Regions from separate parts of the Streptomyces sp. NPDC058637 genome, predicted to be linked through region 2. Evidence: riboswitches for the same ligand, from Rfam matches in the RefSeq annotation. Region 2 holds a riboswitch; each other region holds the start of a gene.

What was found. A riboswitch is a leader RNA that binds a small molecule or an ion and turns the genes downstream of it on or off. The one in region 2 is predicted to bind thiamine pyrophosphate.
Region 1: it holds a riboswitch for thiamine pyrophosphate, as region 2 does, so the genes downstream of both, thiC (phosphomethylpyrimidine synthase ThiC) here and thiO (glycine oxidase ThiO) in region 2, are expected to answer to the same signal.
Region 3: it holds a riboswitch for thiamine pyrophosphate, as region 2 does, so the genes downstream of both, ACFWVP_RS26725 (thiamine ABC transporter substrate binding subunit) here and thiO (glycine oxidase ThiO) in region 2, are expected to answer to the same signal.

Annotation. Positions count from the first base shown of each region.
Region 1 is NZ_JBHXRD010000010.1:211,352-216,916, reverse strand. Features, by position in the region: gene ACFWVP_RS13155 (IclR family transcriptional regulator) at 1-414, shown strand, start outside; gene ACFWVP_RS13150 (SsgA family sporulation/cell division regulator) at 516-953, shown strand; gene ACFWVP_RS13145 (YibE/F family protein) at 1,062-2,417, opposite strand; TPP riboswitch at 2,489-2,622, shown strand; gene thiC (phosphomethylpyrimidine synthase ThiC) at 2,615-4,417, shown strand; gene ACFWVP_RS13135 (DUF805 domain-containing protein) at 4,769-5,125, shown strand; gene ACFWVP_RS13130 (hypothetical protein) at 5,376-5,565, opposite strand, start outside.
Region 2 is NZ_JBHXRD010000044.1:45,764-51,328, reverse strand. Features, by position in the region: gene ACFWVP_RS31645 (Rv2175c family DNA-binding protein) at 1-343, opposite strand, end outside; gene ACFWVP_RS31640 (NAD(P)/FAD-dependent oxidoreductase) at 449-1,681, opposite strand; gene ACFWVP_RS31635 (hypothetical protein) at 1,710-2,051, opposite strand; TPP riboswitch at 2,103-2,215, shown strand; gene thiO (glycine oxidase ThiO) at 2,213-3,400, shown strand; gene thiS (sulfur carrier protein ThiS) at 3,493-3,705, shown strand; gene ACFWVP_RS31620 (thiazole synthase) at 3,708-4,502, shown strand; gene pknB (Stk1 family PASTA domain-containing Ser/Thr kinase) at 4,629-5,565, shown strand, end outside.
Region 3 is NZ_JBHXRD010000031.1:12,448-18,012, reverse strand. Features, by position in the region: gene ACFWVP_RS26735 (phosphatidate cytidylyltransferase) at 1-615, shown strand, start outside; gene rlmN (23S rRNA (adenine(2503)-C(2))-methyltransferase RlmN) at 722-1,828, shown strand; TPP riboswitch at 1,994-2,110, shown strand; gene ACFWVP_RS26725 (thiamine ABC transporter substrate binding subunit) at 2,182-3,270, shown strand; gene ACFWVP_RS26720 (ABC transporter permease) at 3,315-4,928, shown strand; gene ACFWVP_RS26715 (ABC transporter ATP-binding protein) at 4,931-5,565, shown strand, end outside.

The DNA.
Region 1 (5,565 bases), on a different contig from region 2:
GCGGTGGCCGATACACCCGCCGCTCCCGCCGTGGACGAGTGGGCCTCCTTCAGCGAGACGGGTTATGCCCACGCCCTCGGGCAGTGCCTGTTGGCCCAGCTCGACGAGAAGGCGCGCGAGGACTATCTGGACCGGCACCCGGTCCAGCAGCTGACGCGTTACTCCGTACGGGACCGCGACATGTTCCTCGACCGGCTCCGATCGATGAAACGTACGGAACCTGTCATCGAGCGACAGGAATACGTGCTGGGAACGGTCTGCGCGGCCATTCCGATCACTGTGGGTCCCGCTGTGGCGGCGATGGCTGTTTCCCTACCCCTGGACCAAGAGGAACGGTTGCTCGCTGCAGTCGAACAACTACGCTGCGAAGTGACCACTCTCTTGCGCTCGTTCGTGTTCTCTATCAGTATCTGAAAAATCACTCCTTGTGATCTGCTATCGCGTGCACCACGATGGCGTCAATAGGGCCATGGGGGATCATTCCTGGCCAGATTCATCTACTGCGGGGTTGAACGATGCGCGAGTCGGTTCAAGCAGAGGTCATGATGAGCTTCCTCGTCTCCGAGGAGCTCTCGTTCCGTATTCCGGTGGAGCTCCGGTACGAGGTGAGCGATCCGTACGCGATCCGGATGACCTTCCACCTGCCGGGTGACGCCCCCGTCACCTGGGCATTCGGCCGTGAGCTGCTGCTCGACGGTCTCAACAGCCCGAGCGGTGACGGCGATGTGCACATCGGTCCGACCGAGCCCGAAGGGCTTTCGGACGTGCACATCCGCCTCCAGGTCGGCACGGACCGTGCGCTCTTCCGCGCAGGCACGGCCCCCCTTGTGGCATTTCTCGACCGGACGGACAAGCTGGTGCCATTGGGACAGGAGCACACGCTGGGTGACTTCGACGGCAACCTCGAAGAGGCCCTCGGCCGCATCCTCGCCAAGGAGCAGAACGCCGGCTGACGAATGGGGATCCATGGCCGAGGACATGGGATCCCCGGCCGGGCGAGCCCTTGATCCGGGCGGTGGACCACTGCGAACGGCGATCCGGGGCGTGTCCGGCGTCCGCTCTCATGCCTTACGGCGTCGGCCCCTCCCGGTCCGCACGGGTGCAGGAGCTTCGGCTTCCGCGCCGAGCCCCGTGCGGTCCGCGGAGACCACCAGGGCCGCGAGCGCCGTCGTCACCGGCACCGAGGCGACCAGCCCGATCGATCCGACCAGGGTCCGGACGATCTCCATCGCGACCAGCTCGCTGTTGGCCACTGCCCCGACACTGCTCTGGGCGATCGAGAAGAGCAGCAGCAGGGGCAGCGCCGCGCCCGCGTAGGCGAGGACGAGCGTGTTGACGACCGAGGCGATGTGGTCGCGGCCGATTCTGATGCCCGCCCGGTAGAGGCCGCGTACGCCCATCGCCGGGTCCGCCTGGTGCAGCTCCCAGACCGCCGACGTCTGGGTGACGGTCACGTCGTCGAGCACACCGAGTGAGCCGATGATGATGCCTGCCAGCAGCAGGCCGCTCATGTCGATCTCCGGATACAGGCCGTGGATCAGACCGGTGTTGTCGTCGGTGTTGCCGCTGAGGCTCGCCCAGCCGATGAAGAGTGAACCCAGCAACCCGATCAGCAGCAGGGAGATGAGCGTCCCGATGACGGCGACGGACGTCCGGGCCGTCAGCCCGTGGCAGGTGTAGAGCGCGATCAGCATGATGGCGCTGGCCCCGATCACCGCGACCACCAGCGGGTTCGAGCCCTGCAGGATCGCCGGCAGGATGAACAGGGTCAGCACGGCGAACGACACCGCCAGCGCGATCAGCGCCATCAGCCCGCGCATCCTGCCCACCGCGATCACCGCCAGGGCGAAGATGCCCGCCAGCAGGGCCATCGGGAACGAGCGGTCCACATCCGTCACCGAGTACTGCAGGTCGCGGGGCGCGTCAGGTGCGTACGCCACGACCACGCCCTGCCCCTCCCGCAGTTGCCTGGGGGCGTCGGGCTGGATGACCTCGACGAACGTACGGCCCTTCTCGTCACCGGTCGTCACCTCGACCGTGGCCTTCTTGCACTCCCCCGACTGCTCGTTGACGGCCTCACGCCCCGAGGGCGTCGAGGTGTCTCCGGTCGGTGGCACCTGCGCGGCGTTCACGGCCGCGCAGTCGACGTCGACGACCTTCACCACCTTGCCGTCCTGGGTCTGCCGGTCGAAGCCGACGCCGGTGCGCTCGTGGTCGGGGGCGCCGCCGGGCCAGAACGCCACGAGGCCGACGAGAACCGCGGTGGCGAACGGGATCAGCACGGCTGCGATGACCTTGCGAAGGTGCTTGGACACGGGTGCGGCAGGGCCGTGGCTGTGTGAGTGGCCGTGCGCATGACTCTCGGTGCTGCCGGATGCGGGGCCGTGGGGTTCGGGGGCGCTTCGGGGGGACGTCACCCGCCGATCATCCCAAGAACGGGGGAGGCCCTCTGGCCAGCACGCCAGAAGGGACGCTAGCGTGGGGGCACCTTTGCACACGCGGGAGCTCGGAGCACCGGGCTGAGAGGGCGCTGACCTCCGTACATCCGTACGGGACACGCTGCGCCGACCGACGAACCTGTTACCGGGTAATGCCGGCGTAGGGAGTAGGTCTCATGACCACAGCGGACGCACGCACGCCTGCCTCGCAGCAGAATGCGCAGAACGACCGGAATGCGGCGGACGGCGAGGCCGGGAAGTCCATCGGCTGGCACAAGGGATACGTCCAGGGCTCGCGCCCGGACCTCCGGGTGCCGGTCCGTCAGGTGCACCTCACCAACGGCGAGGACGTGACGCTGTACGACACGTCGGGGCCGTACACCGATCCCACCACCGAGACCGATGTCCGGCGCGGTCTCGCCCCACTCAGGGAGAACTGGATCATCGGGCGCGGGGACACCGAGGAGTACGCCGGCCGGCCCGCGCGCCCTGAGGACGACGGGCTCAAGCACACCTCGCCGCGAGGCGGCCTGCGCAACCTCGACGCGGTCTTCCCCGGCCGTCCCCGGCAGCCCCGCCGCAGCCGCGACGGGCAGCCGGTCACCCAGCTCGCGTACGCCCGTCGGGGTGAGATCACCCCGGAGATGGAGTACGTGGCGATCCGGGAGAACGTCGAACCGGAGGTCGTGCGTGAGGAGATCGCGGCGGGCAGGGCGGTCCTGCCGGCCAATGTGAACCACCCGGAGATCGAGCCGATGATCATCGGTAAGCGGTTCCTTGTGAAGGTCAACGCGAACATCGGCAACTCCGCGGTCACCTCCTCCATCGAGGAGGAGGTGGACAAGATGACGTGGGCCACCAAGTGGGGCGCCGACACGGTCATGGACCTGTCCACCGGCCGCAACATCCACACCACGCGTGAGTGGGTCCTGCGCAACTCCCCCGTGCCCATCGGCACCGTCCCCCTCTACCAGGCCCTCGAGAAGGTCGACGGCCGGGCGGAGGAGCTGACCTGGGAGATCTACAAGGACACCGTCATCGAGCAGGCCGAGCAGGGCGTCGACTACATGACGGTGCACGCCGGTGTCCGTCTCCCGTACGTCCCGCTGACCGCCCGTCGCAAGACCGGCATCGTCTCCCGCGGCGGCTCGATCATGGCGGCGTGGTGCCTCGCGCATCACAAGGAATCGTTCCTCTACGAGCACTTCGAGGAGCTGTGCGAGATTCTCGCGGCCTACGACGTGACGTACTCGCTCGGGGACGGGCTGCGCCCCGGTTCCATCGCCGACGCCAACGACGAGGCGCAGTTCGCCGAACTGCGGACGCTCGGCGAGCTCAACACCGTGGCCAAGCGGTTCGGTGTCCAGACGATGATCGAGGGCCCCGGGCACGTCCCGATGCACAAGATCAAGGAGAACATCGACCTCCAGCAGGAGATCTGCGAGGAGGCGCCGTTCTACACGCTCGGCCCGCTGACCACCGATGTCGCGCCCGCGTACGACCACATCACCTCGGGCATCGGGGCGGCCATGATCGCCTGGTGGGGCACGGCGATGCTCTGCTACGTCACGCCCAAGGAGCACCTGGGGCTGCCCAACCGGGACGACGTGAAGACGGGTGTCATCACCTACAAGATCGCCGCGCACGCGGCGGACCTGGCCAAGGGGCATCCCGGGGCGCAGGAGTGGGACGACGCCTTGTCGGACGCACGGTTCGAGTTCCGTTGGGAGGACCAGTTCAACCTGGCGCTCGACCCGGACACGGCACGGGAGTTCCATGACGAGACGCTGCCGGCCGAGCCGGCGAAGACCGCGCACTTCTGCTCGATGTGCGGCCCCAAGTTCTGCTCGATGAAGATCTCCCACGACATCCGGCGGGAGCACGGGGGCGAACAGGCCGACATCGAGGCCGGGATGGCGGAGAAGTCCAAGGAGTTCGCGGCGGCCGGAAACAGGGTCTACCTGCCGATCGCGGACTGAGTCCGGCGCGCTTGCCGGGCGTCCGGCGGGCGGGGTGCGCGCGGGTGTGTTCGACGGCGCTGTCCTGGGCAACATGCCCCCGGGGGCAGCGCCGTTGGGCTGTTCATCAGGTTGTACGCATACATCCTGGATCGCATGAACAATGGCCTATTTAAGGCGTTAAGACCTCTCCTGCCTTGGTTTCAGGCGGTGTTCGGAGACGGTAAGGACACGGAAGCGTGGCAGGTAGATGTACGTTTCGCCGGGTGTCTTCCTGCGCTTGACCGGTTCCTTATCTGTGCCTTACCTTCCGCTGTGCTTGGCCGAAAGAATGTGCGTCCCGAACACGGGGCGCCAGGGGAGGGAATCACAGTGAACTGGTACCTGGGCGTACTCAAGAACTACGCGGGCTTCAGCGGGCGTGCGCGCCGCAAGGAGTACTGGATGTTCGTGCTCTTCAACGCGATCGTGGCCGTGGTCCTGGCCGGGCTCGGCGTCGCCATCGAGAGCCAGATCCCGTACGGCATCTACATCCTCGCCACCCTGGTCCCCTCGCTCGCCGTCATCGTGCGCCGCCTGCACGACACGGGCCGCTCCGGCTGGTGGTTCCTGATCGCCTTCGTGCCGCTCGTCGGCGGCATCGTCCTTCTCGTCTTCACGTGCATCGAGGGTGCGCGTGAGGCGAACGAGTACGGCGCCAACCCCAAGCTGGCTCCGCAGGGAGTCTGACGGGACGCTCCGACGGGGTCGGAGCACAGCACGCCGACGGCAGAGGCCGGGCGCAGCCGCGAGCTGCCCCGGCCTCTGCCGTTCGCGGTGGTACGGGCCGCAGGCCCGGCGCACGGTACCGGAAGGCGGACAGGCCGGCCGTGACTGTTCCGGACCCGGCTCCGGATCGGGCATCGGCTCCGCATCGGGCATCGGCCCCAGATCGGGCATCGGACCCGGCTCGGGCACCGGCTCGACCCGACCGGCCGGATCACTCCGGCTGGTGCTCGGGGCCCCCGAAGTCCGGACCGGTGAAGTCGGGGCTGGTGAAGGTGGGACGCGTGCCCGCCGAGGGGCCGTCCCGCGGCCCGGAGAAGTCCGGGCTGCTGTAGCCGATCTTCGGGATGCGGTTCGGTGAACGGTGCGGGGTCCGTGCGGCGGGCCCCGCGGTCGGGTCGGCC
Region 2 (5,565 bases):
GGCGCTTCACCTCCGTACCGCGATTCTCACTCAGGGCCTGCGCGGGTGTTCCGGGCAGGCTGGGGTCGGGGGTGAAGAGCCATTCCAGCATCTCTTCGTCCTTGTAGCCGTCGTCCCTCAGGAGTGTCAGGGTCCCTGCGAGACCCTTGACCACCTTGTCGCCGTCGATGAAGGCGGCAGGCACCTGGAGCGCGCGGTTCCCACCACGTCGTACGGCGATCAGCTGGCCGTCCTTGACCAGCTGGCGTACACGCGTCACCTCGACATCGAGCATTTCCGCGATGTCGGGAAGGTGGAGCCATGCGGGGACGAGAGCATCGATCTTTGCGTCAATCTCGGTCACAGGGACAAGCGTGCCATCCCGGACCGACAGCCGGTAGCCGGGCCGACCGTACGGGGGCGCGCCGCGTCCCGGAGCGTCGCCGGTCCCGGTGGCGCGAGCAGGTTCCTAGAGTGTCGCCGACTTCAGCGGCACGGAGGGGTCCGCGGCGCGTTCCGGATCGATACGTGCCCCGGCCTCGACGAGTCTGCGCCCCTGGGCGAGGTCGCGCGGTCTGCCGACGGCCAGCACCGCGACCAGGACGCCCTCCCGCAGCCAGCAGACCGTCCAGGACGCCTCGGCGGGGTCGCCCCGCCAGAGCAGTGTGTCGGTACCCCGGTGGTGTCCGGCGTACTGCACGAAGCGGCCGAACTGCTCCGACCAGAAGTAGGGCACCGGGTCGTACGCCCGCGGCCGGCCGTCGGCCACGGCGGCGGCGACCGTCCGGGGACCCTGGAGGGCGTTGTCCCAGTGGTGGACGAGCAGCCGCTCGCCGTAGCGGGCGGAGGGGAAGGAGGCGCAGTCGCCCACGGCGTACACGTCGGGCAGCGAGGTGCGCAGGGAGCCGTCGGCGGTGACCGAGCCGTCCGGGCCCAGCGCGATGCCGGAGCCCGCCAGCCAGCCGGTGGCCGGCCGGGCACCGATGCCCACGACCACCGCACCGGCGGGGAGCACGCGGCCGTCCGTCAGGTGGACCGCGCCCGGTTCGACGCGGGCGACCCGGGCGCCGGTGAGGAGCTCGGCTCCGCTCCCGGCGTACCAGGTGGCCATCGGGGCGGCGACCTCGGCGGGCAGGGTGCCCGCGAGGGGGCGCCCGGCGGCTTCGACGACGGTGACCGCGCAGCCGGCCGCGCGGGCCGCGGTGGTGAACTCGGCACCGATCCAGCCGGCTCCGACGACCACGATGTCGTGCTGCCTCTCCAGGACGGGCCGCAGTCGTTCGGCGTCGTCCAGGGTGCGCAGCAGATGGACGCCGGGGACGCCCTCCGAGCCGGGCAGGGCGACGGGTTCGGCCCCCGTGGCGAGGACCAGGACGTCGTACGGGACGGGCCCGTCCGGGGTGTCCAGCTCGTGCGCGCCGGCGCGCAGGCCGGTCACGCCGAGGCCCAGGCGCAGGGTGATGTCCAGCGCCTCGAAGTCGACGTCGAAGGCGGAGCCCTCCGCGTTGCCGAGCAGGACCGCCTTGGACAGCGGCGGCCGGTCGTACGGCTGGTGCGGCTCGGCGCCGATCAGGGTGACGGGGCCCGTGAAGCCCTGTTCCCGCAGGGCCACGGCCGTCTGTACGCCGGCCATTCCCGCGCCGACGATCACCACACGGCGTGGCCGCTCCCGCACTGTCAGGTCCCGCGTCTGCTCGCTCACCCGCCCACCCTAATCATCTGACAGACCGTCAGGCGGGGAGCTCCTCCACCACGCTCGTCCCGCTGCCCTGCTGGGACTCCCACTCCCACCGCTCGTCCAGCCGCACCCGTCCGTCGGGGAGCTCCGTGACGACCGAGGCGCAGTGCCCGGCGGAGGTCGTCCCGTCCCGCTTCAGCTGGACGTAACGGAAGTCCAGCGTGTCCGCGTCCCGGGTGCCGACGAGGTGGCCGCGGACGACGTCACCGCCCGCGTACTCGGCCCAGATCCGCCCCTCCCGCTCGTGGTACGTGAACCGGGTGCGGGTGCCGACCTGGCCGGGGGCCTGGTCGGCGACGGGTGCGAGGACGAGTCCGTCGAGTGAGCGGGCCACGGTGGATGCTCCCTTACTGGCCATGGGCGGCGGGGTCTAGGCTGGCCACCGTAAGGCACTCGCGGGAGCCCGGACGCACCGGGCTGAGAGGGAGGCTGACCGGCCTCCGACCGTACGAACCTGATCCGGGTCATGCCGGCGAAGGGAGGGGATGGACGCCCATGCGCATCCGCGGGAACACCTCCGACGTCCTGGTCGTCGGGGGCGGGATCATCGGTCTGGTCACCGCCTGGCGGTCGGCCCAGCACGGCCTGTCCACGACGGTGGTCGATCCCGAGCCCGGCGGCGGGGCCGCCGGGGTCGCGGCCGGGATGCTGGCCGCCGTCACCGAACTGCACTACGGCGAGCAGATGCTGCTCGGTCTCAACGTCGCCTCCGCCGCGCGCTATCCGGCGTTCGTGGCGGAGCTGGAGGAGGCGGCCGGCCGGGGGACCGGCTTCCGCGCCTGCGGCACGCTGGCGGTCGCGCTGGACTCCGACGACCGCGCCCATCTGCGGGAGCTGCACGCGCTGCAACAGCGTTCGGGGCTGGAGTCGGAGTGGCTCAGCGGCCGTGAGTGCCGCCGCCTGGAACCGATGCTCGCCCCGGGGGTACGCGGCGGGCTGCGGGTCGACGGCGACCACCAGGTGGATCCCCGGCGGCTGGCCTCGGCCCTGGTCACCGCGTGCGAGCGGGCCGGGGTGGTCTTCCACCGGGCCTGGGCACGGCGGCTCTCCGTCACGGGCGGCCGGGCGACGGGCCTCGTCCTGACCGACGGCACGGAGGCCGCCGCCGGTCAGGTCGTCCTGGCCGGCGGCAGCCTGAGCGGCCGGCTCGAAGGACTGCCCGAGGAGGTCGTACCACCGGTCCGCCCGGTGAAGGGGCAGGTGCTGCGGCTGACCGTGCCGCCCGCGTACGCCCCCTTCCTCAGCCGGACCGTGCGGGCCGTGGTGCGCGGCAGCCACGTCTATCTCGTGCCCCGCGCCGACGGCGAGCTGGTCGTGGGTGCCACCAGTGAGGAGATGGGCTGGGACACCACGGTCACCGCGGGCGGGGTCTACGAACTCCTGCGTGACGCCCACGAGCTGGTGCCGGGCATCACCGAACTGCCGTTGACGGAGACCCGGGCCGGACTGCGCCCCGCGTCGCCGGACAACGCCCCGCTGCTGGGCCCGACCGCGCTGCCCGGCCTGCACCTCGCCACCGGACACCACCGCAACGGGGTGCTGCTGACACCCGTCACCGGCGATGCGATGGCCCAGGTGCTGACCACCGGCGAACTGCCCGAGGTGGCCCGCCCCTTCACGCCCGACCGCTTCGGCCCGTCCCGCGAAGCCCTCTCCCCCGCGCCCCAGGAGCAGCCCGCATGACAGAGCCCGTGCCCACCGCCGCGCCCGCCACGGCGTCCGAGCCGCTGTCCGTTCCCGTGTCCGTGCCGGATCGCGATTCGGCGTCCGTGCCGGTGTCCGGTCCGGCGTCCGTTTCCGTCAACGGGGAGCGCCGCGACGTGCCCGCCGGGACCCGGCTGGACGCCCTGGTCGCGACTTTGACCGCAGCGCACTCGGGGGTCGCGGCGGCGGTCAACGAGGCCGTGGTCCCGCGCGGCCGGTGGTCCGCCACCGTGCTCGCCGAGGGCGACCGTGTCGAGGTCCTCACCGCTGTCCAGGGAGGCTGACCGTGTCCGACGACCTCTTCACCCTCGGCTCCACCGTCTTCTCCTCCCGGCTGATCATGGGAACGGGCGGGGCGCCGAGCCTCGACGTGCTGGAGCGTTCCCTGATCGCGTCGGGTACCGAACTGACCACCGTGGCGATGCGCCGGCTCGACCCGACCGTGCGGGGCTCGGTGCTCTCCGTCCTGGAACGGCTCTCCGTCCGTGTCCTGCCGAACACCGCGGGCTGCTTCACCGCGGGCGAGGCCGTGCTGACCGCCCGGCTGGCCCGGGATGCGCTGGGCACCGACTGGATCAAGCTGGAGGTCGTGGCGGACGAGCGGACCCTGCTGCCCGATCCGATCGAGCTGCTGGACGCCGCCGAGGTCCTGGTGGACGACGGGTTCACCGTCCTGCCGTACACCAACGACGACCCGGTCCTGGCCCGGAAGCTCCAGGACGTGGGGTGCGCGGCGGTCATGCCGCTCGGCTCCCCCATCGGTTCCGGGCTGGGCATCCGCAACCCGCACAACTTCCAGCTGATCGTCGAGCAGGCCGCGGTTCCGGTGATCCTGGACGCCGGTGCCGGGACGGCCTCGGACGCGGCGCTGGCGATGGAGCTGGGCTGCGACGCCGTGATGCTCGCCTCGGCGGTGACCCGGGCCCAGGAGCCGGAGCTGATGGCCGCGGCGATGCGGCACGCGGTGGAAGGCGGGCGCCTGGCGTACCGGGCGGGCCGGATCCCGCGGCGCCACTTCGCCGAGGCGTCCTCGCCGGCCGGGGGCCGGGCGGTGCTGGATCCGGAGCGCCCGGCCTTCTGACCTGCGTGTCCGGGTGACCGCGCCGCGTCACGACTCACGCGTGTCCCTGTCACGGCTCGGCTCCAGTACGGCCCCGGGGCACCCGGGGCCGTCCGCCGTGTCCGTGGCGGCTCGTAGACTCGCCCCGTGGACACGACCCTCCAGGACCCCCTCGTCGGGCAGCTGCTCGACGGCCGCTACCGCATCGATGCGCGCATCGCCGTCGGCGGAATGGCCACGGTCTACCGGGCCCTGGACACCCGGCTGGACCGGGTGCTCGCCCTCAAGGTGATGCACCCCGCGCTGGCGACGGACGCGGTGTTCGTCGAGCGCTTCATCCGTGAGGCCAAGTCCGTGGCCCGGCTCGCGCACCCCAACGTGGTGGCGGTCTTCGACCAGGGCGCCCAGGGGGCGTACGTCTACCTGGCGATGGAGTACGTCGCGGGGTGCACGCTGCGCGACGTGCTGCGCGAGCGCGGGGCCCTGCAGCCCCGGGCCGCGCTGGACATCCTGGAGCCGGTCCTGGCCGCGCTCGGCGCCGCGCACCGGGCGGGTTTCGTGCACCGCGACATGAAGCCGGAGAACGTCCTGATAGGGGACGACGGCCGGGTGAAGGTCGCCGACTTCGGCCTGGTCCGGGCGGTGGGCACGGTCACGGACACCACCGGTTCGCTGCTGGGGACGGTGTCCTACCTCGCCCCCGAACAGATCGAGCACGGCACGGCCGACACCCGCTCCGACGTGTACGCCTGCGGTGTCGTCCTGTACGAGATGCTGACGGGCGGCAAGCCGCACACCGGTGGCACCGCCGCCCAGGTCATCTACCAGCACCTCAACGAGGACGTGCCGGCCCCGTCCGGTGCCGTTCCCGGCCTGCCGGCCGCACTGGACGCCCTGGTGGCGGTCGCCACGGCCCGCGGCCCCGAGGGCCGGCCCGAGGACGCGGTGGCCCTGCTGGCCAGGTCGCGCGAGGTGCGGGCGGCCCTCACCGAGGAGCAGCTGGACGCGGTGCCCCCGCAGGCCCGCGCGGAGACGCACGACGCCGCCGAGGACCGTACGAGCGTGATCCCGCGGGTGATCCCTG
Region 3 (5,565 bases), on a different contig from region 2:
GGCGCCGCCATGGTGGTCGCCGGCTACGTGCGGGGCGCGGAGGGTGCGTGGGTCGCCATGGCGCTCACGGCGCTCGCGGTCCTCGTCTGGCGGATGACGGAGCCTCCGCAGGGTTACCTCAAGGACGTCACGGCCGGTGTCTTCGCCGTGTTCTACGTGCCGTTCCTGGCGACGTTCGTCAGCATGATGCTCACCGCGGACGACGGTCCGTGGCGGGTGCTGACCTTCCTGCTGCTCACGGTGGTCGCCGACACCGGCGCGTACGCCGTCGGCTGGCGCTTCGGCACGCACAAGCTGGCACCGCGGATCAGTCCCGGGAAGACCCGCGAGGGCCTGTTCGGCGCGATCGGCTTCGCGATGGTCGCCGGCGCGCTCTGCACGCAGTTCCTGATCGACGACGGCAGATGGTGGCAGGGGCTCCTGCTGGGTTTCGCCGTGGCGGCCAGCGCCACGCTCGGCGACCTGGGCGAGTCCATGATCAAGCGGGACCTCGGCATCAAGGACATGGGCACGCTCCTGCCGGGTCACGGCGGCATCATGGACCGGCTCGACTCGCTGCTGCCGACCGCGCCGGTCGTCTGGCTGCTGCTGGTGCTGTTCGTCGGATCCAGCTGATCAGGCTCCGTACACACGCCGCCTGACCTGCGGTTCTTTCGGTTGAGGGTCCGTTGTCCACAGGGCGGCGGGCCCTTACTCGTATGTCTGCGACACTGGAAGAACCATGCCTAAGCCCGGAGAACTCCAGTTTGTCGCGCCCCGCGGAGCCAAGCAGCCGCCGCGGCACCTCGCCGACCTCACCCCCGACGAGCGCAAGGAAGCAGTCGCCGCGACCGGCGAGAAGCCCTTCCGCGCCAAGCAGCTGTCGCAGCACTACTTCGCGCGGTACGCGCACGACCCGGCCGAGTGGAACAACATCCCGGCCGGGTCGCGGGAGAAGCTCGCCGAGGCGCTGTTCCCGGACCTGATGTCCGTGGTGCGCCACATCAGCTGCGACGACGACACCACCCGTAAGACGCTCTGGAAGCTGCACGACGGGACGCTCGTCGAGTCCGTCCTCATGCGCTATCCGGACCGGGTGACGATGTGCATCTCGTCGCAGGCAGGGTGCGGGATGAACTGCCCGTTCTGCGCGACCGGGCAGGCCGGCCTCGACCGCAATCTGTCCACCGCCGAGATCGTGCACCAGATCGTGGACGGGATGCGGGCGCTGCGCGACGGCGAGGTTCCGGGCGGACCCGCGCGGCTGTCCAACATCGTCTTCATGGGCATGGGCGAGCCCCTGGCCAACTACAAGCGGGTGGTCGGGGCGATCCGACGGCTGACGGACCCGGAGCCGGACGGCATCGGACTCTCGCAGCGCGGGATCACCGTCTCCACGGTGGGCCTGGTGCCGGCCATGCTGCGATTCGCCGACGAGGGCTTCAAGTGCCGCCTCGCCGTCTCGCTGCACGCCCCGGACGACGAGCTGCGTGACACCCTCGTCCCCGTGAACACCCGCTGGAACGTCCGGGAGGTCCTGGACGCGGCGTGGGAGTACGCGGACAAGTCCGGCCGGCGCATCTCCATCGAGTACGCGCTGATCCGGGACATCAACGACCAGGCGTGGCGGGGCGACCGGCTCGGACGGCTGCTCAAGGGCAAGCGGGTCCACGTCAACCTGATCCCGCTGAACCCCACGCCCGGCTCCAAGTGGACCGCTTCGCGGCCCGAGGACGAGAAGGCGTTCGTCGACGCGATCGCCGCCCACGGTGTGCCGGTCACGGTCCGGGACACCCGTGGCCAGGAGATCGACGGAGCCTGCGGACAGCTCGCCGCCTCCGAGCGCTGAGACCCGGTACGGCCCGGCGAGCCCGGGCCGTACCGGCCGGGCGAGCCCGGTCGGCCGGGCCTCCGGAGAGCGTCGCGCCGCGCCGGTACACAGGGCGCGTCGCACCGGTACGGCTGGTTCACCAGCCGGAATCGGCCGGTGTAGCCTGGTCCGAAAATCAACTTCATATTCCGACAGGGGAGCGCCACAGCGCTGAGAGTGCGGCACCGAGGACAGGTCGGCCGCAGACCCTCTGAACCTCGCCCGGGTCATTCCGGGTAGGAAGTTCGGACATTACTCAAGCTGTTGCGCCCTGCCCGCTCACGGGGCGGTCGGGGCCGCGTCTCTTCCTGGTCAACTCCAGGAGGAATCACATGAACACCACCACGAAGTACGCCGCGACGGCGCTCGCCGCCGCGCTGGGCGTCACCGTGCTCGCCGGCTGCGGCGGCACCGACGGCGACGCCTCAAGCTCCGCGGACTCCAAGACCGTCACCCTGGTCAGCCACGATTCCTTCAGCGCTTCGAAAGCCGTCCTGGAGGCGTTCACGAAGGAGACCGGTTACGAGGTCAAGGTGCTGAAGAGCGGTGACGCCGGCGCCGCGCTCAACCAGGAGATCCTGACCAAGGGCTCCCCGCGCGGCGACGTGTTCTTCGGCGTCGACAACACGCTGCTCTCCCGCGCGCTGGACAACGGCCTGTTCACGCCGTACGAGGCGAAGGGCCTCGACCGGGTCGCGGCGGACACCCAGCTCGACTCCGCCGAGCACCGCGTCACGCCCGTCGACACCGGTGACATCTGCGTCAACTACGACAAGAAGTACTTCGCGGACAAGAAGCTCGACCCGCCACAGTCCTTCGACGACCTGCTGAAGCCCGCCTACAAGAACCTCCTCGTCACCGAGAACGCCGCGACCTCCTCGCCCGGCCTCGGCTTCCTCCTGGGCACGGTCGCCACCTACGGCGAGACCGGCTACCAGGACTACTGGAAGAAGCTGAAGGACAACGGGGTCAAGGTCGTCGACGGCTGGGAGCAGGCGTACAACGAGGAGTTCTCCGGCTCCGCGGGGGGCAGGAAGACCAAGGCCGACCGGCCGCTCGTCGTCTCCTACGCCTCCAGCCCGCCCGTCGAGGTGCTGTACGCCGAGCCGCAGCCCACCGAGGCACCCACCGGAGTGGCTACCGGAACCTGCTTCCGCCAGATCGAGTTCGCGGGCCTGCTGGACGGTGCGAAGAACGAGGCCGGAGGCAAGGCGCTGCTGGACTTCCTGATCGGCAAGCGCTTCCAGGAGGACATGCCGCTGAACATGTTCGTGAACCCGGTCGCGAAGGACGCGAAGCTGCCGGAGCTCTTCACGAAGTTCGGTGAGACCGTCGACGAGCCGACGACGGTGGCCCCGGAGAAGATCGCCAAGAACCGTGAGCAGTGGGTCCAGTCATGGTCCTCGCTCGTCGTGAAGTAGTCGCGCGTCCCCCGCGCGGGGGGAACGCGGTGCGGTTCGGCCTGATGGCCGTGCCCGTCGCGTTCTTCGCGCTGTTCTTCGCCTACCCCGTCGTCGCGATCGTCGGCCGGGGGCTCAGGACGGACGGCGTCTGGCAGTTCGGCCGGATCGGCGAGGTGCTGAGCCGGCCGGACATCCTCGGTGTCCTCTGGTTCACGACCTGGCAGGCACTCGCCTCGACCGCGCTCACCCTGCTGATCGCGCTGCCGGGCGCCTACGTCTTCGCCCGGTTCGACTTCCCGGGCAAGAACCTGCTGCGCGCCGTCGTGACCGTGCCGTTCGTCCTGCCGACCGTCGTCGTCGGCACGGCCTTCCTGGCGGTGCTGGGGCGCGGCGGATTCCTCGACGAGCTGTGGGGCGTGCGGCTCGACACCACGGTCTGGGCGATCCTGCTCGCCCACGTGTTCTTCAACTACGCGGTCGTCGTACGGACCGTGGGCGGTCTGTGGTCGCAGCTCGACCCCCGCCAGGAGGAGGCCGCCCGGGTACTCGGCGCCGGACGTCTCGCCGCGTGGCGGCGGGTGACGCTGCCCGCGCTGGCTCCGGCCGTGGCCGCCGCGGCCCTGGTGGTCTTCCTCTTCACGTTCACCTCCTTCGGAGTCGTCCAGATCCTCGGCGGTCCCGCGTACTCCACGCTGGAGGTGGAGATCTACCGGCAGACCGCGCAACTGCTCGACCTGCCGACGGCCGCCGTGCTGACCCTGGTGCAGTTCGCCGCGGTCGGCGGGATCCTCGCCGTGCACGCCTGGACCGTGCGGCGCAGGGAGACGGCGCTGAAGCTGGTCGACCCGGCGCAGACCGCCCGCCCGCCGCGCGGATTCGGGCAGCGCGCGCTGCTCGGCGGGGTGCTGCTGACGATCCTGTTGCTGATCGTGGTGCCGCTCGGCGTGCTGGTGGAACGCTCCCTGGACACCTCCGGCGGCTACGGCTTCGGTTTCTACCGCGCCCTGCAGTCCGCCGACGCGAGCGGCTCCACCTTCCTGGTCCCGCCGCTCGAAGCCATCGGGAACTCGTTGCGGTACGCGCTGGTCGCGACCGTCATCGCCCTGGTGATCGGCGGCCTGGCCGCGGCTGCCCTGACCCGGCGGGCGGGACCGCTGGTGCGCGGCTTCGACGCGCTGCTGATGCTGCCGCTCGGGGTGTCCGCGGTCACCGTCGGCTTCGGCTTCCTGATCACGCTCGACGAACCGCCCTTCGACCTGCGTACGTCCTGGATCCTCGTACCGCTCGCCCAGGCGCTCGTGGGCGTCCCCTTCGTCGTACGCACCATGCTGCCCGTCCTGCGGGCGGTCGACGGCCGGCTGCGGGAGGCGGCGGCGGTGCTCGGCGCCTCACCGCTGCGGGCCTGGCGCGAGGTCGACCTGCCGCTGGTGCGCCGGGCACTGCTGGTGGCCGCCGGGTTCGCGTTCGCCGTGTCGCTCGGCGAGTTCGGGGCGACGGTGTTCATCGCACGCCCCGACAACCCGACCCTGCCGGTCGCGGTGGCGAGGCTGCTGGGGCGGTCCGGCGAGCTCAGCTACGGGCAGGCGATGGCCCTCAGCACGATCCTGATGCTCGTCTGCGCGGTGTCGCTGCTCCTGCTCGAACGTATCCGCACCGACCGATCCGGGGAGTTCTAGAGATGCTGGCACTGGATTCGGCCACGGTCCGTTTCGGGGAGCGGACCGCACTGGACGCCGTGGACCTGGATGTCGCCGACCACGAGATCGTCTGTGTCCTGGGGCCGAGCGGCAGCGGCAAGTCGACGCTGCTGCGGGTCGTCGCCGGGCTGCAACGGCTGGACGGCGGACGGGTGCTGCTGGACGGCGCGGACCAGGCCTCGGTGCCCGTGCACCGGCGCGGGCTCGGCCTGATGTTCCAGGACCACCAGCTGTTCCCGCACCGGGACGCCGGGGCGAACGTCGCCTTCGGGCTGCGGATGCACGGGGTCTCCCGCGCGGAGGGCGACCGCAGGGCCGACGAACTCCTCGACTTGGTCGGCCTGCCCGGCGCCGGTCGCCGGGCCGTCGCCGCCCTGTCAGGCGGCGAGCAGCAGCGCGTGGCCCTCGCCCGCGCGCTGGCGCCCCGTCCGAAACTGCTGATGCTGGACGAGCCGCTGGGGCAGCTGGACCGCAGCCTGCGCGAACGCCTCGTCGTCGAACTCCGCACCCTCTTCGGCCGGCTGGGCACGACGGTGCTCGCCGTCACCCACGACCAGGGCGAGGCCTTCGCCCTGGCCGACCGGGTGGTGGTCATGCGGGACGGCCGGATCGCCCA